DNA from 3 places in the Saccharothrix camelliae genome. Region 1 is predicted to be linked to each of the others. Evidence: riboswitches for the same ligand, from Rfam matches in the RefSeq annotation. Region 1 holds a riboswitch; each other region holds the start of a gene.

The links. A riboswitch is a leader RNA that binds a small molecule or an ion and turns the genes downstream of it on or off. The one in region 1 is predicted to bind S-adenosylmethionine.
Region 2: it holds a riboswitch for S-adenosylmethionine, as region 1 does, so the genes downstream of both, thrC (threonine synthase) here and AB0F89_RS03670 (methionine ABC transporter ATP-binding protein) in region 1, are expected to answer to the same signal.
Region 3: it holds a riboswitch for S-adenosylmethionine, as region 1 does, so the genes downstream of both, AB0F89_RS15515 (aminotransferase class V-fold PLP-dependent enzyme) here and AB0F89_RS03670 (methionine ABC transporter ATP-binding protein) in region 1, are expected to answer to the same signal.

The regions. Positions count from the first base shown of each region.
Region 1 covers NZ_CP160453.1:749,364-755,945, reverse strand. The annotation lists gene AB0F89_RS03680 (transglycosylase family protein) at 1-928, shown strand, start outside; gene rsmA (16S rRNA (adenine(1518)-N(6)/adenine(1519)-N(6))-dimethyltransferase RsmA) at 1,116-1,994, shown strand; SAM riboswitch class I at 2,081-2,173, shown strand; gene AB0F89_RS03670 (methionine ABC transporter ATP-binding protein) at 2,375-3,385, shown strand; gene AB0F89_RS03665 (methionine ABC transporter permease) at 3,382-4,065, shown strand; gene AB0F89_RS03660 (MetQ/NlpA family ABC transporter substrate-binding protein) at 4,095-4,901, shown strand; gene AB0F89_RS03655 (4-(cytidine 5'-diphospho)-2-C-methyl-D-erythritol kinase) at 5,072-6,037, shown strand; gene AB0F89_RS03650 (ABC-F family ATP-binding cassette domain-containing protein) at 6,128-6,582, shown strand, end outside.
Region 2 covers NZ_CP160453.1:27,328-33,909, reverse strand. The annotation lists gene thrC (threonine synthase) at 453-1,715, opposite strand; SAM riboswitch class I at 1,727-1,842, opposite strand; gene holA (DNA polymerase III subunit delta) at 1,939-2,922, shown strand; gene rpsT (30S ribosomal protein S20) at 3,037-3,297, opposite strand; gene AB0F89_RS00185 (glycoside hydrolase family 3 N-terminal domain-containing protein) at 3,423-5,702, opposite strand; gene AB0F89_RS00180 (sulfite exporter TauE/SafE family protein) at 5,836-6,582, shown strand, end outside.
Region 3 covers NZ_CP160453.1:3,116,730-3,123,311, reverse strand. The annotation lists gene AB0F89_RS15530 (multidrug effflux MFS transporter) at 1-174, opposite strand, end outside; gene AB0F89_RS15525 (RluA family pseudouridine synthase) at 282-1,214, opposite strand; gene lspA (signal peptidase II) at 1,211-1,795, opposite strand; gene AB0F89_RS15515 (aminotransferase class V-fold PLP-dependent enzyme) at 1,819-3,156, opposite strand; SAM riboswitch class IV at 3,191-3,304, opposite strand; gene AB0F89_RS15510 (potassium/proton antiporter) at 3,379-4,860, opposite strand; gene AB0F89_RS15505 (M28 family metallopeptidase) at 5,062-6,024, shown strand; gene AB0F89_RS15500 (DUF167 domain-containing protein) at 6,021-6,302, opposite strand; gene AB0F89_RS15495 (TetR/AcrR family transcriptional regulator) at 6,295-6,582, opposite strand, start outside.

The sequences.
Region 1 (6,582 bases):
CGACGAGGGCATCGTGATCGGCGAGCACGACGCGCTCAGCCCGTCACCCCAGGCGAAGGTCGGCGACGGCGGCAAGATCTCGCTGGACCGCGGCCGGCTGGTGAAGATGACGGTCGACGGCGAGCAGCGCGAGGGCTGGGTCCGCTCGGTCACCGTGGACGAGGCCCTGGACCAGCTCCAGGTCGACGACGACGGCGCGTGGCTCTCCCACGACCGCGGCATGGACGTCCCGCTGCACGGCATCTCGCTGGAGGTCAAGAGCCTCAAGACCGTCACGGTCTACGACGGCGGCAACGAGCCGCGTCAGATCCGGACGACGGCGGTGACCGTCGAGGAGCTGATGCGGAACGAGAACCTGACCCTCGGTCCCGAGGACAAGCTCGAAACGGCGGTGGACCTGCGCGTCACGAACGGCGCCGAGGTCCACATCACGCGCACCGGCGTGTCGGTGATCAACGCGACGGAGGCCGTCCAGCCGCCCGTCGAGGAGGTCAAGGACGACACGATGATGAAGGGCCAGAAAGAGGTCCTGGAGCCCGGTGAGGCCGGCGAGCAGATCGTCACCTACCGCGTCACGGTGAAGAACGGCCAGGAGATCGGCCGGGAGAAGCTGGGCGCGAAGGTCACCAAGGAGCCGAAGGCCAAGAAGGTCAAGGTCGGCACCAAGCTCCCGCCCGACGGCGAGGTCTGGGACCGGCTGGCGCAGTGCGAGGCGACCGGCAACTGGGCCATCAACACCGGCAACGGCTACTACGGCGGCCTGCAGTTCAACAAGGGCACGTGGGACGCCTACGGCGGCTCCCAGTACGCCGCCTACCCGCACCAGGCGACCCGCGAGCAGCAGATCGCCGTGGCGACCAAGCTGCGCGACGCCCGCGGCGGCTACTCCGCCTGGCCCCACTGCCGATCCAAGCTGGGGCTGCCGTAACAATTGCGCCGCCTTCGGCGGCGCGGCTCGGTCGCTGGGAAGTCGGTCGTTCGCGCCCGGTTTTCCGGCGATCGGAAGGGCGTGATCGCCGGAAAACCGGGCGCGAACGACCGACGCGACCTCGCGTGGTGGTTCAGGGGAGTGGTGCGTGAGCACTCCTCTGCGGCTGGTGGTGGAGAATGAGCGGGTGACTGGAGACTCGACGTCGGCGGGGGTGGGGAGCGGGCTCCTCGGGCCGGCCGACGTCCGCAGGCTGGCCGCCGAGCTGGACGTCCGCCCCACCAAGAAGCTCGGGCAGAACTTCGTGCACGACCCGAACACGGTGCGGCGCATCGTGGCGGCGGCCGACCTGCGCGCCGACGACGTGGTGCTGGAGGTCGGCCCCGGCCTCGGGTCGCTGACGCTGGCCCTGCTGCCGTCCTGCCGCGCGCTGGTGGCCGTGGAGATCGACGGCGTGCTGGCCGGGCGCCTGCCCGTCACGGTGGCCGAGCGCGCGCCCGAGCTGGCCGACCGGCTGTCCGTGGTGCACGAGGACGCCATGCGCGTCACGCCCGACCAGCTGCCGGTCGCGCCGACCGCCCTGGTCGCCAACCTGCCCTACAACGTCGCCGTGCCCGTGGTGCTGCACCTGCTGGCCGTGCTGCCGTCGTTGCGCACCGGCCTGGTGATGGTGCAGTCCGAGGTCGCCGACCGGATGGCCGCCGGTCCCGGCAGCAAGGTCTACGGCGTGCCCAGCGTGAAGCTCGCCTGGTACGCCGACGCCCGCCGGGCGGGCCCGGTGCCGCGCTCGGTGTTCTGGCCGGTGCCCAACGTGGACTCGGCGCTGGTCGCGTTCGAACGCCACGAACCGCTGTCCACTGTGGACCCCAAGCGGCTGTTCTCGTTGGTGGACGCGGCTTTCGCGCAGCGGCGCAAGATGCTGCGCGGCGCGCTGTCCGGTTGGGCCGGTTCGGCCGCCGAGGCGCAGCGGCTGCTCGTCGCCGCGGGCGTGGACCCGGCGGTGCGCGGCGAACAACTGGGCGTCGGCGACTTCATCCGGATAGCCGAAGCCGCGTCGCCTCGCTAGTCGTTGATCTTTCGGCCGAAAGTGTGATTTGCCGGACGATCCCGCTTCGGGCTTGCGTCCGCCCCGTCCGGTCAGGTCTACTCGTGGTGCCATCCCGAGCGGCCGAGAGACCTGGCTCCCTGACGCCGCAGCAACCACCCCTCCATGGGGGCAGGTGCTTCAGCCAGGATCGATGGAGGATCACGTGCCCAGGATGCGAATGCTCACCCGTCGGCGGGTCGTCGACCACGGCCGTCGCACGTCCTCGGCCTGTCGCAGCTGCTGAGCAGCAGCAAGCGCTTCGAATCCTCGCGTCCTTCTGCGGGACACCTTTCTGAGCTGAGCCGTCGGCCACGCACGCCCCGGGCGTGCGCTGCCGCATGCAGTCGTGGAGCGAAAACGTGATCACTGTCGAGAACCTGACCAAGACCTTCCCCGGCAGTACCGGGCAGGTTCGCGCGCTGGACGGCGTGAACCTGGACGTCGCCGCGGGCACCGTCCTCGGCGTCGTCGGCCCCAGCGGCGCCGGCAAGTCCACCCTGGCCCGGTGCGTCGCGCTGCTGGAGCGCCCGGACAGCGGCGCGATCCGGGTCGACGGCACCGACCTCGTCTCCCTCGACGGCACCGCCCTGCGCGCCGCCCGCCGGCAGATCGGCGTCGTGCCGCAGGGCGACTCCCTGCTGCGCCAGCGCACCGCCGCGGGCAACGTCGCGCTGCCGCTGGAGGCCGCGGGCGTCGCCGGTCCGCAGCGCCGCAGCCGCGTCGCCGAACTCCTCGACCTGGTCGGCCTGACCGACAAGGCCGGCTCGTACCCCGACCAGCTCTCCGGCGGCCAGCGCCAGCGGATCGCGGTCGCCCGGGCGCTCGCCGCGTCGCCGTCCGTGCTGCTGGCCGACGAGCCGACGTCCGCGCTCGACCCCGACACCACCGGCTCGGTGCTCACCGTGCTGGACCGGGCGCGCGCCGAGCTGGGCGTGACGGTCCTCGTGGTCACCCACGACATGGGCGTCGTCCGCCGGATCTGCGACGACGTCGCGGTGCTGGAGGACGGCCGCGTGGTGGAGCACGGCAAGGTGCTCGACCTGGTGTCCGACGCCGCCAGCCGCACGGCCGCGTCGCTGCTGCCCGCCGTGGACCAGAACCCGGCTGCGGAGAGCGCGTTCGACCGGGTCGCGGACGTCGTGCTGATCGGCTTCGCCGCCGTCGGCGCGCTGCTGCCCGAGGCCACCAGCCGGTTCGGCGTCGAGCTGAACCTGCTCGGCGGCGGCCTCACCAGGCTGGGCGAGACCCCGGTGGCGCGGTTCCGCGTCGGCCTGAAGGGCGAGCGCGCGGACTCGGCGCTGGAGTGGATCTCGGAGGCCGGCGGCTCGGTGCGCCGGACCCTCTCGGGTCCCCAGGGAGTAGCTGCGTGAGGTCCGCAACACCCTGGTCCATCGTGTTCGACGACGTGCTGGTCGCCACCGGCGAGACGTTGTACATGGTGGTCGTCTCCACCCTGATCGCTGTTCTGCTCGGCGCGCCGGTCGGCATCTGGCTCCAGCTCACCGCTCCCGGTGGGCTGAAGCCCCGGCCGGTGCTCCACAAGGTGCTCGGGTTCGTGGTCGACCTGGGCCGCTCGATGCCGTTCCTCGTCCTGCTGGTCGTGCTGACCTCGCTGACCAGGCTGCTGCTCGGCAGCACCATCGGCCCGACGGCGGCCATCGTGCCGCTCGCCGTGGGCGCGATCCCGTTCGTCGGCAGGCTGGTGCAGAACGTGCTGGCCGAGGTGCACGTGTCGGTGGTCGAGGCCGCCGTGACCACCGGGTCGTCCACGCTGCGGATCGTGCGCAGCGTGCTGCTGCGGGAGTCGCTGCCCGCGCTGGTCAACGCCATCGGCGTGACCGCGATCGCGCTGCTCGGCTACTCGGCGATGGCCGGCGTGGTCGGCGGCGGCGGGCTCGGCGACCTCGCCGTGCGCATGGGCTACCAGCGGTTCAACGACCGCTACCTGTGGAGCACGGTCGTCGTGCTGGCGATCATCGCGACCGCGATCCAGTTCGCCACCAACAGGGTCGCGCGCGGCGTGGACCGCCGCCGCACCACCTCCGTCTGATCCTCCTCCCCACTCCCAAAAGGAACGAAATGCGTATTCGTGCTGCCCTGCTCGCCGTGCTGCTGACCGCAGTGGGCTGCGGTAGTGGCGACACCGGCGCCGCCTCCGACCCGAACGCGGCCCTCAAGATCGGCGTGAGCCCCGTCCCGCACGCCCAGGTGCTGCGGTACGTGGCGGACAACCTGGCCGCGAGCAAGGGGCTCAAGGTCGAGGTCGTCGAGTTCACCGACTACGTGCAGCCGAACACGGCGCTGGTCGACGGGTCGCTGGACGCGAACTACTTCCAGACCGTGCCGTACCTGGACACGTTCAAGGCGGAGAGCGGCGCGACCCTGGAGTGGATCGGGCCGGTGCACCTCGAACCGCTCGGCGTGTACTCGAAGAAGCACAAGTCGCTGGCCGACCTGCCGCCCGGCGCGAAGGTGGCCGTCGCCAACGACGCCACCAACGAGGCGCGCGGCCTGCAGCTGCTCCAGGCCAACGGGCTGATCAAGGTCAGGCCGGGCACCGAGCGGACCGCGACGATCCGGGACATCGCGGAGAACCCGCGCGGGCTGGAGTTCGTCGAGCTGGAGGCCGCGCAGCTGCCCCGGTCGCTGGACGACACCGACGCGTCCGTGGTGAACGGCAACTACGCCATCGACGCCGGTCTCAAGCCCGCGTCCGACGCCCTGGCGCTGGAGGCGACCGAGGGCAACCCGAACGCGAACGGCCTGGTCACCCGGGCCGAGCTGAAGGACGACCAGCGGATCGAGGACCTGCTCGCGCTGCTCCAGTCGCAGGAGGTCAAGGACTACATCACGGACACCTTCGCGGGCTCCGTCCTCCCCGTCTGACCCGAGAGCCCAACCCCCAACCCGCGAGAGTCCAACACCCGGCCCGCGAGAGTCCAACGCTCAGGGCGCCTGAGTTCAACGCTCGGGCCGGGTGCTCCGGGAGTGTGCTGCGTCGCAGGTCAGCGGTCGGTAGGAGCGGACTACCCGGAAACGCCCGTACGCTGCAAGGCGTGCTCGCTGTCGTCCCGCCCCCCATCACCGTCCGCGTACCGGCCAAGGTGAACCTGCACCTCGGCGTCGGCGACCTGCGCGCGGACGGGTACCACGACCTGGTGACGATCTTCCAAGCCCTGTCGCTCACCGACGAGGTGACCGTCGCCATCGCCGACGACCCCGGGGTCGAGGTGCGCGGCGAGGGCGCCGACTCGGTGCCGACCGGCCCGTCCAACCTGGCCTGGCGGGCGGTCCGGGCGCTGGCCGAGCACGTCGGCCGCGACCCCGACGACCCGAAGGTCCGGGTGGTGATCCGCAAGGCCATCCCGGTCGCCGGCGGCATGGCGGGCGGCAGCGCGGACGCGGCGGCCACCCTGGTCGGGCTGGCGTCGCTGTGGCGGCTGGAGATCAGCCGGGACGAGCTGGCGGGCATCGCGGCCAAGATCGGCGCGGACGTCCCGTTCGCGATCTACGGCGGCACGGCGCTCGGCACCGACCGGGGTGACCGGATCGTGCCCGTGCTGTCCCGGCACACGTTCCACTGGGTGCTCGCGTTCGACCGGCGCGGCCTGTCCACGCCCGAGGTGTTCGACGAGCTGGACCGGCTGCGCGTCGACGGCGACCCGCCCCGCGTCGGCGAGGCGGAGGCCGTCCTCGAAGGGCTGTCCTCCGGCGACCCGCGCCAGCTCGCGCTGCTGCTGGGCAACGACCTGCAGGCCGCCGCCGTGTCGCTGCGCCCCAACCTCCGCCGCACGCTGCGCGCGGGCGTGGACGCGGGCGCGCTGGCCGGCATGGTGTCCGGCTCCGGGCCGACCTGCGCGTTCCTCTGCACGGACGGCGACTCGGCGGTGCGCGTCGCGGCCGAGCTGGCGGGCGCGGGCGTGTGCCGCACGGTGCGCGTGGCGCAGGGGCCGGTGCACGGCGCGCGCGTCATCGGCACCGAGGAAGCGCCGCGCCCGGTGCCGCCCGAAGTGCACGCGTGACCTGATCCTCCTCGGCGCCCGGCTGCCATCGGTCCGATGGCTAGGCTGGTGTGCCGCGTTGTCGCACAACCTCGATGAAGGTGCTGGTAGATGGCCAACCTGGTCAATCTGGAAAACGTCTCGAAGTCGTTCGGCGTCCGACCGCTGCTCGACGGCGTGTCCCTCGGCGTCGGCGAGGGCGACCGGATCGGGGTCGTCGGCCTCAACGGCGGCGGCAAGACGACGCTGCTGGAGGTGCTGGCCGGGCTCGCCGAACCGGACGAGGGGCGGGTCAGCCAGAACCGCGGGCTGCGGATGGCCGTCGTCACCCAGCGCACCGAGCTGCCGGAGGGTTCGACGGTCCGCAACGCCGTGATCGACCCGCTCGGCTTCGAGTCCGAGCACGAGTGGGCCGCCGACGCGCGGGTGCGGTCCATCCTCGACGGGCTCGGCATCACCGGGTTCGGGTTGGACTCGCCGGTCGGCACGATGTCCGGTGGCGAGCGGCGGCGGGTGGCGCTGGCGGCGGCGCTCGTGCAGGACCTGGACCTGGTCGTGCTGGACGA
Region 2 (6,582 bases), 720 kb from region 1:
TACAAGCTGGTGGCCGACGCCCTGTTCGACGCCGACCTGACCATCCCGCCGGAGGAGTGGCACTCCGAGCGGTACAACCGGGAGAAGGCGACCCGGCCCTGGCCCCAGCTGCTCACCGCCTGGCGCGTGGTCACCGAACAGGTCGGGCCGCACGTCCTGCCGGAGCTGGCCGCCTTCCCCCGGACCGGTTGGCTGCGCTCGGCGAGGATCGGACTGTGACCGCCACGCCACCGCGACCAGGCCGACCAGCCCGGATCAGGCCACCGCCGGACCAGACTGCCGCCAGGACCAGGCTGCCACCGGGCAGGTTCGCCACCGGCCCGACTCGGCACCGGGCAGGTTCGCCGCCGGGCTGGCTCGCCGCCGGGCCGACTCGGCGCTGGCCCGGTTCGCCGCCGGAGTCGGTTCGGTGCCGGGCCGGTTCAGGTCCGGCCCGGCACCCGTCCGACTCCTCAGCTCTGGAGGGCCTTGATCACTGCCTCGGCGGACGGCGGGACGTTGGCGCGCGGGCCGACGCGGTTGCCGAGGGCGTCCAGGGTCTTGAGGCCGTCGCCGGTGATGAGCAGCACGGTCTCGCCGTCCGGGTCCAGCTGGCCGGTCTCGATGAGCTTCTTCGCGGTCGCCACGGTGACGCCGCCGGCGGTCTCGGCGAAGATGCCCTCGGTCTGCGCCAGCAGCCGGATGCCCTCGACGACCTCTTCGTCGGTGACGTCCTCGATCGCGCCGTTGGTGCGGCGGACGGCGTCCAGCACGTAGGGGCCGTCGGCGGGGGCGCCGATCGCCAGTGAGCGGGCGATGGTGTCCGGGCGGACCGGGGTGACGACGTCGTGGCCCGCCTTGAAGGCGGCGGCGACGGGGGAGCAGCCGGTGGCCTGCGCGCCGAACACCCGGTACGGGGTCTGCTCGACCAGGTCGAGGCTGCCCAGCTCGCGGAACGCCTTGTCCACCTTGGTCAACTGCGAGCCGGAGGCGATGGGCACCACGACCTGGTCGGGCAACCGCCAGCCGAGCTGTTCGGCGACCTCGTAGCCGAGCGTCTTGGAGCCCTCGGCGTAGTACGGGCGGACGTTGACGTTGACGAACGCCCAGTCCTCGTGCTCGGCGGCCAGCTCCTGCGCCAGCCGGTTCACGTCGTCGTAGTTGCCGTCGACGGTGATCAGGTTGCCGCCGTACACGGCGGTCATGAGGATCTTCGCCTGCTCCAGGGAGGAGGGCACCAGGACCACCGACTGCCAGCCGGCGCGGGCCGCGGCGGCGGCGACGGCGTTGGCCAGGTTGCCGGTGGACGGGCAGGCCAGCACCTTGAAGCCCAGCTCACGGGCGGCGGCGAGGGCGACGCCGACCACCCGGTCCTTGAACGAGTGGGTCGGGTTGCCGGTGTCGTCCTTCACCCAGACCTTGCGCACGCCCAGGGCCTTGGCGAGGCGGTCGGCCTCGACCAGGCGGGTGGCGCCGGGGTTGGTGTTGGGGTGTGACTCGACGGTGGACGGAACGGGGAGCAGGCCGCGGTAGCGCCAGATCGACCGGGGGCCCGCCTCGATGTCCTCGCGGCGGATCCGGCCGAAGTCGTAGGCGACTTCCAGCGGCCCGAAACACTCGAGACAGGCGTACTCGGCGGCGAGCGGGGTCTGGTGGCCGCACTCCCGACAGGACAGTGCCCGAGCGGGACCGAGGTCGAAGGAGGTGGTGGCCGAGGGCACACTGACAGCAGTCATCGCGAGGTATCTCCTCATCTTTCCCGCGCGTCGCGGGTCGGAATTGGCACCGTGATCGCCAGCGGACGCTGTGCGACGGGTTGCCGGGGCTTCTTCGGGCCGATCCCTCTGCCCCTCTGGATGAGCGGTATTCAGTTGTGGCCTCAACTTACGACACGATCCCGGCCCTCAGCCAGAGACGTCCACCATCCGGACGTCGGTCAGTCGTGGGAGGATCGCCGCCGTGAGTGCGCCCGCTGACCCGCCCGACGCCGTGCACCTCGTCGTCGGCGAGGAGGAGTTGCTGGTCGAGCGCGCCGTGCGGGGCGCCCTGGCGGTGGCGAGGAAGGCCGACCCGCAGGCCGACCTGACCCGCGTCCGGGTGACCGATCTCACCCCGCCTGAGCTGGCCGAACTGGTGAGCCCGTCACTGTTCGCCGAGGGGCGGGTGGTCGCCCTGGAGAGCGCGCAGGACATCGGCAAGGAGATCGCCGACGCGGTCATCGCCTACGCCAAGGCGCCCGCGGACGGGGTGACGCTGGTGGTCGTCCACAGCGGCGGCGGGCGGAGCAAGGCGGCCAAGGAGCTGCCCGGGGCGCTGCGGAAGGCGGGGGTCCGGGTCACCGAGTGCCCCAAGGTCACCAAGGCGGCGGACCGGGAAGCGTTCGTGCGCAACGAGATCCGCTCGGCGGGCGGTGGCAAGGCCGACCCGGAGGCGGTCGCGGCGCTGATCGAGGCGGTCGGCTCGGACCTGCGCGAGCTGGCGGCGGCGGCCTCGCAGCTCGTCGCCGACACGGCGGGCAAGGTCGACGCCGAGGCGGTCCGCCGCTACCACCGCGGCCGGGCCGAGGTGACCGGGTTCGCGGTGGCGGAGAAGGCCGTGATGGGCGACCGGGCCGGTGCGCTGGAGGCGTTGCGCTGGGCGATCCAGCTCGGCGTGCCGCACGTGCTGGTCGCCGACGCGCTGGCCGACGCGGTGCGCACGATCGCGCGGGTGTCCGCGGTGGGGCGGGGCGACCCGTTCAAGCTGGCGGGCGAGCTGGGCATGCCGCCGTGGAAGGTGAAGAAGGCGCAGGGCCAGTCGCGCGGCTGGGAGGACCAGGGGCTCGCCGCCGCGATGACGGTGGTCGCCGACCTGAACGCCGACGTCAAGGGCGTCGCGGCCGACTCGGGGTACGCCCTGGAGCGCGCGGTGCTGAAGATCGTCGCGGCGTACGGGCGGCGCTGAGCCGCAGCCGGTGGCGATCGGTGCGGTCGGCGGCAGTCAGTGCGGCCGAGGGACGCCGATGAAAAGTGCCGCCCACCCGAGTGGGTGAGCGGCACTTCCAGCGTGAGGACCAGATCAGATCTGGTTGGCGCGCCGCGCCAGGGCCGACTTCTTGTTGGCGGCCTGGTTGGCGTGGATCACGCCCTTGGTGACGGCCTTGTCGAGCTTGCGGGAAGCCTCCCGCGCCAGCACGGTGGCCTTCTCCTTGTCACCGGCCTCGGCGGCCTCACGGAACTTGCGGATCGCGGTCTTGAGCGACGACTTGACGGCCTTGTTGCGCAGGCGCGCCTTCTCGTTGGTCTTGATCCGCTTCATCTGGGACTTGATGTTCGCCATGCGGAAGCCACCTTCTCCTGGTCCGGGGTCGTACCGCGCTTGTCACCGGCTCCGCCCCCGAGGGGGCGGTTTTCCTCCACAGCGGAATGCCGCGCGGGTACGGCCGAGAAGGATATCAGGGCAGCTCACCGCACCGTGAACCGAGCCCTCCCATCGCCGACCACGACCTCGTAGCCGCCCCTGGCGACCTCCGGCTTGCCCGAGCCGTCCATGTCGCCCGGCGTCACCGCGAGGCGCTTGAGGTCGAACGCCACCTCGACCGTCCGCGACTCGCCCGCCTTCAACGCGACCCTGGTGAAGCCGACCAGGCGCTGCGGCGGCGTGAGCACCTTGCTCACCGGCTGGTGCGCGTACACCGGCACGACGAGCGCGCCGTCCCGGGAACCGGTGTTGGCCACCGTCACCGACACCTCCACCCGGCCGTCCCGCCGCACCTCGGCGGACTTCACCGTCGGCGCGGACGTGGTGAACGTGGTGTAGGACAGGCCGTGCCCGAACGCGAACGCCGGGTCGTACGCCGAGCTGGGCGCCGTGTTCGCGCCCCGCGGCTGGTCGTAGGAGAACGGCTGGTCGCCGACCACCTTCGGCCACGACACCGGCAACTTGCCGCTCGGGTTCACCGCGCCGAACAGCACGTCGGCGATGGCGCTGCCGCCCTCCGAGCCGGGCAGCCAGCCCGCGACCAGCGCGGGGGCGTCGGCGACGGCGCCGAGCACCTGCGGCCGGCCGGTCAGCAGCACGACCACGACCGGCTTGCCGGTGGCCCGCACCGCGGTCACCAGGCCCTGCTGCTCGGCGGTCAGCGCGGGCTCCTCGGTGTCCGCCTCGCCCTCCGCGCCGGGGTCCTCGCCGAGCACCACGACCACCGCGTCGGCGTCACCGGCCTGCGCGACCGCGTCGGCCTGCGCGGGCGCGCTGACCACGTTCGCGGCCGGTGCGGCGGCCCGGATGCCCTGCAGCACCGTCACCGTCGGCGGTGGCGGCGACCCGTTGGGCACGCCCTGCCAGCCGACCGTCCAGCCGCCGAGCTGGCGGGCCGCGGAGTCCGCCGCGTCGCCGGTCACCACGAGCTTGGCCGCGTCGGTCGACAGGGGCAGCACGCCGTCGTTGCGCAGCAGCACCGCGCTCTCCGCCGCCGCCTGGCGGGCCAGCGAGCGGTCCACGCCGGTCACGGCCGCGTCGGCCTTCTCCGGGTCGACGAACGGCTTCTCGAACAGGCCCAGGTCGAACTTGAGCTTCAGGATGCGCCGCACGGCCTCGTCGATCCGCTTGCCGCTGATCGCGCCGCTGCGCACGTTGGCCAGCAGCCCCGAGGTGAACTCGGCCGCGTTGGACGGCTCCATCGCCATGTCGACGCCCGCGTTGACGGCCATCGCGATGGCCTCCTGGTAGTCCGCCGCCACGTGGTAGCGGTCCACCAGGAACCGGATGTCCTCCCAGTCGGTGATGGCCACGCCGCGGAAGCCCATCCGGTCCCGCAACTGGGTGGTCAGCAGGTACTTCGACGCGTGCGCCGGCACGCCGTTCACCGCGCCGGAGTTGATCATCACGGTGCCGACGCCGGCGTCGAACTGCGGCTGGAACGCGGGCAGCACGGTGTCCTGGAGGTACCGGATCGGCAGCTGGGCGGGCGCGCGGTCGTGGCCGTTGAACGGCTCCGAGTAGCCCGCGAAGTGCTTGGCGGTCGCGGTGAGCCGCGCGGTGCCGTCGATCGGGTCGCCCTGCTGGCCGCGCACGTTCGCCGCCGCCAGCGCGCCGGCCAGCACCGGGTCCTCGCTGTAGGTCTCGTAGTACCGGCCCCACCGGGTGTCGCGCGCGATGTCGGACACCGGCGCGAAGTTCCAGAACACGCCGGTGGCGCGCATCGACCGGCCGGTGGACGCGCCCAGCTGCTCCATGAGCTGCGGGTCCCACGTCGCGCCGAGGCCGATCTGGTGCGGGAACATGGTGGCGCTGAGCACGTTCGAGTGGCCGTGGACGCCGTCCGCGCCGTAGATCAGCGGGATTCGCAGCCTGCTGTGGTCCAGCGCGTACTTCTGGATGGCGTTGGTCATCTCCGCCCACGCCCTGGGCGTGTTGGGGTTCGGCGCGTCGCCGCCGCCGGAGAGGATCGAGCCGACCTTCGCGTCCTCCAGCACCGCCTTCAGGCAGTCCTCGCGCAGCGGACCGGGGTTCCACTCGCAGTTGCCGCGCAGCTTGCCCAGTCGGATCTGGGTCATCTGGCCGACCTTCTCCTCCAGCGTCATCCGCCGGAGCAGGTTGTCGACCCGCCGGTCGACCGGCGCCCGCGCGTCCAGGTAGTCCTGGCCGGCGGGTTCGACGATGCCGCTCGCCTGTGCGCCGGTGACCAGCAGCGCGAGCGTGACCAGCGCGGCGACCGCGGTCCGCTTCCGGGATCTCAACACCGACAACCTCCACGTGATCGGAGAACCGGACCCACCCTCCCCGCGTGACCTGGCGCACAACAGGGCTGAACGGCCGATTCTGGGAGCGCTCCCACTCGGTAAGGGGTGAAATGCAGTACGTCCGTCCTGTTTCATGTCCGACGTGACCGCCGCACTCGACTGGCCCGGCTTCGGGCACATCTCGCTCGCCGCGCTGCTGTTCCTCTGCCTGGCCGCCGCCCTCGCGGGCGCGGTCGACGCCGTGGTGGGCGGTGGCGGGCTCATCCAGCTGCCCGCGCTGCTGCTGATCGCGCCCGGAGGCCAGCCGCTGTACGCGCTGGCCACCAACAAGATCGCGTCCGTGGTCGGCACGGCCGCGGCGGTGCGGACGTACGCCAGGCAGACCGCGGTCGACTGGTCGTCGGCGCTGCCGATGGCGGTGGCCGCCTTCGCGGGCGCGGTGGGCGGCGCGGCGTTCGCCGGTGCGCTGGCGCCCGGCGTGCTCAACGGTGTGGTGCTCGTCGCACTGGTCGGCGTCGGCCTCTACACCTGGCGCAAGCCGCAGCTGGGCACGTCCGAGGCGCTGAGGTTCACCAAGGTCGCGCAGATCGCCGTGATGACCCTGGGCGGCGCGGTGATCGGCTTCTACGACGGCCTGGCCGGACCGGGCACCGGCACGTTCCTGGTGTTCCTGCTCGTCGGCCTGACGGGGTTCGCGTTCCTGCGCGCCTCGGCCACCGCCAAGGTCGTCAACGTCGCCACGAACCTGGGCGCGCTGCTCTACTTCATCCCGGCCGGGAAGGTGCTGTGGGGCCTGGGCCTGGTGCTCGCGCTGTGCAACGTGACGGGCGCGGTGTTCGGGGCGCGGCTGGCGGTGCGGCGCGGGTCGGCGTTCGTGCGC
Region 3 (6,582 bases), 2.4 Mb from region 1:
CTGGCCGACCGACAGGCCGATGATGAACGTGGTCAGCGACAGCTGGATCTGCGACTCGGTCGAGCCGAAGTCCCGGGCGATGCCGGGGAACGCGGGCAGGTACGTGTCGATCGAGAGCGGTCCGAGCAGGCACAGGGCGCCGAGGAGCGCCACCAGTCGGGACCTGTTGTCCATGTCGCCATCCCCCAGGCTCGTCCGACAGAGCTTCGCAAGCCGGACGGACCGGGGAAAGGGATATGGCCCACATCACGCCCGAGGCGAAAGTCTTGCGCCTCGGGCGGTCAGTAACCCTCTGCGCGCAACGACTCCAGGGCGTCCGCCAGGTCGGCGGGGTACTCGCTGGTGAACGACACCCACTGGCCGTCGGCCGGGTGGTGGAAGCCCAGCGTCCGGGCGTGCAGCCACTGCCGGGTCACGCCGAGGCGCTTGGCCAGCACCGGGTCGGCGCCGTAGGTCAGGTCGCCGACGCACGGGTGCCGCAGCGCGGAGAAGTGCACCCGGATCTGGTGGGTGCGGCCGGTCTCCAGGTGCACGTCGAGCAGCGACGCGGCCCGGAACGCCTCCACCACCTCGTAGTGCGTGATGCTCGGCTTGCCGTTGGCCATCACGGCGAACTTGTAGTCGTGCTTGGGGTGCCGGTCGATCGGGGCGTCGATGGTGCCCTTGATCGGGTCCGGGTGGCCCTGCACGAGCGCGTGGTAGAGCTTGTCGACCGTGCGCTCCTTGAACGCGTGCTTCAACGCCGAGTAGGCGCCCTCGCTCTTGGCCACCACCATCACGCCGGTGGTGCCGACGTCCAGCCGGTGCACGACGCCCTGGCGCTCGGCCGCGCCCGACGTGGCGATCCGGATGCCCGCCGCCGCGAGGCCGCCGACCACGGTCGGACCGGTCCAGCCGGGGCTGGGGTGCACGGCCACGCCGACCGGCTTGTCCACCACGATGATGTCGTCGTCCTCGTGCAGGACCACCAGGCCCTCCACGGGCACGGCCTGCACCTGGACCGGGCGCTCGGGCTCGGGGAGGGTGACCTCCAGCACGGCGCCCGCGACCAGCCGGTCCGACTTGCCCGCGGGCTGCCCGTCGAGCACGACGTCACCCGACTCGGTCAGCGCGGCGACCACCGTGCGGGACAGGCCGAGGAGCTTGGCCAGGCCCGCGTCGACCCGCATCCCGTCCAGGCCGTCCGGGACCGGGAGGGTTCGATAACCGCTCATGCGCCCGCCTTCTTCCCGCTGGGCTTCTTCTCCACGCGGGTGCCGTCGTAGTCCCGCTGGAGCAGCGCCATCAGCACGATCACGCCGCCGCCCACGCAGATGGCCGAGTCGGCCAGGTTGAACACCGGGAAGAAGTTGCCCCACGGGTCGAGCACCGAGATGAAGTCGACCACGCCGCCGCGCAGCGGGCCGGGCGCGCGGAAGATGCGGTCCACCAGGTTGCCCGTCGCGCCGCCGAGCACCAGGCCGAGGCCGATGGCCCAGCCGACCGACCGCAGCCGGCGCGCGATCCACAGGATGAACACGACCACGCCGAACGCGATCAGGGCGAGGATCACCGTCCAGCCCTCGGCCAGCCCGAACGCGGCGCCGGTGTTGCGGATCAGCGGCAGGTAGAGCAGGCCGCCGAGCAGTTCGACCGGCTCACGCCCCTCCAGCTCCTCCACCGCGATGATCTTGGTGACCAGGTCGAGGGCCAACACCAGCGGCGCGATGACGGCCAGCAGGAGGACCCGGCGCTTCGGCAGCGGTGCGTCCGGCTGGTCCGGCGTGTCCGGCTCGGTGTTGGGATCGGTGCTCACCGGGCCATTGTCCAGCATCCCGATCAGCGCAGGAACGGCGGGAGCGCGCGCTCGTCGTCCACCGGCGTCCAGCGGCCTTCCCGGACCTCGTACTCCCACCGCGAACCCTCGGTGACGAGCGTGCGCAGCGCGGCCACGAAGCGGTCCACGTGCTCCTCGGTCGTGCCCAGGCCGATGGACGCGCGCAGCGCGCGCTCACCGTGCGCGAGCCGGTGCACGGCCACGTGAGCGCAGAACGCGCCGTCGCGCACGCCGATGCCGTGTTCCGCCGACAGGGCGGCGGCCAGGTAGCCCGCGTCCTGACCGCCGACGGTGAAGCTCACCACGCCGACCCGGTCCTGGTCGGGGCCGAACAGCGCCAGTTCGCGCGCGCCCGGCACGGTCGCCAGCCCCGCGCGCAACCTGGCCAGCAGCACGCGCTCGTGCTCGGTGGTCTGCTCCCAGTGCCGTCCCAGCACGTCGCACGCCACGGCCAGGGCGTGCACGCCGACCACGTTCGGCGTGCCCGCCTCGTGCCGCTCGGGCACCGCCGACCAGGCCACGCCCAGCCGGTCGCCGTGGTCGGTGACGCGGGCCGTCGCGCCGCCGCCGACCAGGTACGGCTCGGCCGCCTGCAACCAGTCGGACCTGCCGACCAGCACACCCGCCCCGAACGGCGCGTAGACCTTGTGCCCGGACAGCACGGTGTAGTCGACGTCGAGCGCGCGCACGTCCACCGGCCGGTGCGGCGCGAGCTGGGCCGCGTCCAGGGCGATCCGGGCGCCGTGCCGGCGCGCCACCCGGGACAGCTCGGCCACCGGCCACACCTCGCCGGTCACGTTGGACGCGCCGGTCACCACGACCAGCCGGGGCCCGACCGGGGCCTCGCGCAGCGCCCGGTCCAGCTCCAGCACCGCCTGGGCGGGCGAGCCGGGGGTGCGCAGGCGGCGGACGTCCGGGCCGCGCCACGGCAGCAGCGCGGCGTGGTGGTCGGTGTCGAACAGGATCACGGCCGTGCGCTTCGGCAGGCTCCTGGCCAGCAGGTTCAGCGCGTCGGTCGTGTTGCGGGCGAACACGACGGCGTCGGTCGCGCGGGCGTTGAGGAACCGCCGGACCGACGTGCGCGCCTGCTCGTAGACCTTGGTGCTGACCTGGGAGGCGAAGCCCGCGCCCCGGTGCACGCTGGCGTACCAGGGCAGCACCTCGTCGACGGCGTCGCGGACCTGCTCCAGGCACGGCGCGCTGGCCGCGTGGTCGAGGTTGGCGTACTCGACGCGCTCGCCGGTCACCAGCGGGACGCGCAGCGAGGAGCCGACGACGCGGGGCAGCGCCGGCTTCTCCGGTCGGGCGACGAACGCGGGTCGGGGAACTGCGATGGTCATGACGCCTCCGGGGGTCCGGGACCCCGCCGGAGGGAGCCCGCGCTTGCCGGACGCCCTGCGCGCCGGCCAGGTCCTCACCAGGGGCACCCCACCGCGGTAGGAGGGTTGCCGGCCAGCGAGCCTGGGCTTCGCGCTGGCACTCATGACCTTCGCCTCGAAGCTAACCCAGGCCGCACCCGGCCGTCGAGGGGCGTTCACATCCTGGGAGCGCCCCCGGGGGCGTCACGGCAGGCCGACGTCGCCCTTCCAGCGCGCGAACCGACCCGCCCGGTCCACGGCCCGGATGCGCTGCTCGGTGGCCGTGCGCATGGCCTCCGTGCACACCACCAGCAGCTGGTCGTGCTCCTGGAGCCGGGTCGTCGGCTGCGGCGTGAAGCCCTTCTCCTCGCGCACCACCAGGCTCACCGACGAACCCGGTGGCAGCCGCAGCTCGGACAGGTACACGCCGTGCAGCTTGGAGCCGGGCTGGATGCGGACCTGGAGCAGTTCCGCGCCGAGGTCGTCCAGCGCCGACGAGTCCACCTGCACCTCGTGCGCCTCGCCGGACTTGACCAGGCCGAGCCACTTGGCCAGCCACGGCAGGCTCGTGCCCTGCACCAGGGTCAGCACCACGACCAGCACGAACACCGCGTCGACCAGGCGTTGCGCGCCGGGCACCTGCTGGATCAGCGGGATCAGGGCGAACACGATCGGCACCGCGCCGCGCAGCCCGGACCACGAGATGAACACCTGCTCCCGCCAGGGCACTCGGAACGGCAGCGACGCGCACAGCACCGACAGCGGCCGGGCGAACAGCACCAGCACCGCGCCCGCGACCAGCGCGGGCACCAGCACGTCGAGCAGCCGCCCGGGCGACGCGTACAGGCCGAGCAGCACGAACAGGCCGATCTGCGCGATCCAGCCCAGGCCCTCGGCGAACGACAGGGTGTCGGCCCGGTGCGGCAGGCGGGCGTTGCCGAGCACCAGCGCGGCGATGTAGACGGCGAGGAAGCCGGACGCGTGCGCGAGGTCGCCGACGGTGTAGGCGAGCAGGCACACCGCGACCGTGGCCAGCGGGTACAGGCCGGTGGCGGGCAGCGCGGCCCGGCGCAGCGCGATGCCGCCGACCCAGCCCAGCACGACGCCGACGATCGCGCCCGCGACCAGCTCGTAGCCCATCAGCAGCGGCGCGGTCCAGGTGATCGGGTCGGGCGCGGCGAGCAGCACGACGGCGATGTACACCGGCGCGTCGTTGATGCCGGACTCCAGCTCCAGCGCGCCGATCAGCCGCTTGCCCACGCCCACCCCGCGCAGCACGCTGAACACGGCGGCGGCGTCGGTGGACGACAGCACCGCGCCCCACAGCAGGGCGGTGCGCCAGTCCATGTCCAGCAGGAGGTGCAGCGCGAGCCCGGTGACCGCGATGCTCACGCCGACGGCCACCGTGGACAGCGCGATGCCCAGGCCCAGCGCCGGTCTGACCGCGCTCCACCGGGTGGTGAGACCGCCCTCGGTGAGGATCAGCACGAGCGCGACCGTGCCCAGCGAGCGGGTGAGGCCGGCGTCCTCGAACTGGATGCCCAGCACCGCTTCACCGAGCAGCAACCCGATCCCGAGGTAGAGCAGCAGGGACGGCAGGCCCAGCCGGATCGACACGCGGACCGCGAGCACCGAGAGCAGGAGTACCGCGGCGGCGATGCCCAGGTAGCCCGTCACATCGCCCACTCGACCTCCACGCCCTTGCCCGATCACCCGACAGGGTCATTCTCCCCGGTGATACCGAAATGGACGAATCCGGCACCGCACAGCGTCACCAGCCGAACGCCGGTAGCGCGACCCGAGCCCGACCGTGCACGTTGGCGAACGGGTCCGCCGCCCCGGTCACTCCCTGTCCTCCGAGCGACACCACCCCCTGCGGGAGACACCGTGAAGTTGCGAACGATCACCACCGCGCTGGTCACCACCGGCGCGCTCCTCGGCTCCGGCCTCGGCTCGGCCACCGCCGCGCCGCCCCCCGCCGCGCCGCCCGCCACCCTGGCCGCGCCGGACATCCCGGTCTCCGCCGTCCAGGCCGACCTCAACCAGCTCCAGAGCATCGCCTCCGCCAACGGCGGCAACCGGGCGCACGGCCGTCCCGGCTACCTGGCCTCGGTGAACTGGATCAAGTCCAGGTTGGACGCGGCCGGCTTCACCACCAGGGTGCAGTCGTTCACCAGCAGCGGCGCCACCGGCTACAACCTGATCGCCGACTGGCCCGGCGGCGACCTGAACAACGTGGTCATGGTCGGCGGGCACCTCGACAGCGTGTCGGCCGGTCCGGGCATCAACGACAACGGCACCGGCTCGGCCGGGCTGCTGGAGGTCGCGCTGGCCGTGCGGTCCAGCGGGTTCCAGCCGACCAAGCACCTGCGCTTCGCCTGGTGGGGCGCGGAGGAGCTGGGCCTGGTGGGCTCCACGTACTACGTGAACTCGCTGTCCTCGACGGACCGCTCGCGGATCGACGCCTACCTCAACTTCGACATGATCGGCTCGCCGAACCCCGGCTACTTCGTCTACAGCGCGTCCGGGCAGCCGTCCGGCTCGCTGGCGCTGCAGCAGGCGCTGCAGGGCTACTTCACCTCGATCGGGGTGCAGACCGAGCTGACCAGCGTGGGCGGGCGGTCCGACCACGCGGCGTTCGCGCGGGCGGGCATCCCGGTCGGCGGCACGTTCACCGGCGCGGAGGGCATCAAGACCTCGGCGCAGGCGCAGAAGTGGGGCGGCACGGCGGGCGTCGCGTACGACCGCTGCTACCACCGGTCGTGCGACACCACGTCGAACGTGAACGCGACCGCGTTGAACCGCAACGCCGACGCCATCGCGAGCGTCCTGTGGGGGCTGGCGGCCTAGCCGGCCAGCAACCGCGCCAGCACCTCGGGAGCACCGGCCGGGGCGGGGTCGACCTGCACGACCTTGTCCCGGCCGCGCTCGCCCGCGACCACCTCGACGTCCTGCCGGCGCACGCCGAACGCCCTGGCCAGCGCCTTGCGCACGGCCTCGTTCGCCTTGCCCTCCACGGCGGGCGCGGCCACCGCGACGACCAGCGCGCCCTCGCCCCACCGGCCGCCGACGGCCTCGCGCCTCGCGCCCGGCTTGACCCGGATCGCGAACCGGAACGCGTCAGGCACGGGACATCACCACGGCCAGCGTCTCCTCCAGCAGGGCGCGCCGCGCCTTGACCACGTGCGGGGTGGACGACAGCAGCTGCGCCTGCCCCAGGTACACCGAGTACGCCAGCACGGCCCGCTGGTGGGCCGCGTCGGCGGCGAAGCCGAGTTCGCCGAACAGCTCCTCCAGGTAGCCGATGCGGCGGCCGGTGACGCGGTCGAGCACCGGCGCGACCACCGGGTCGCTCCCGGCCGCGAGCAGGGCCAGCTCGACCGCGCTGTCCCCGACCCCCTCCAGCAC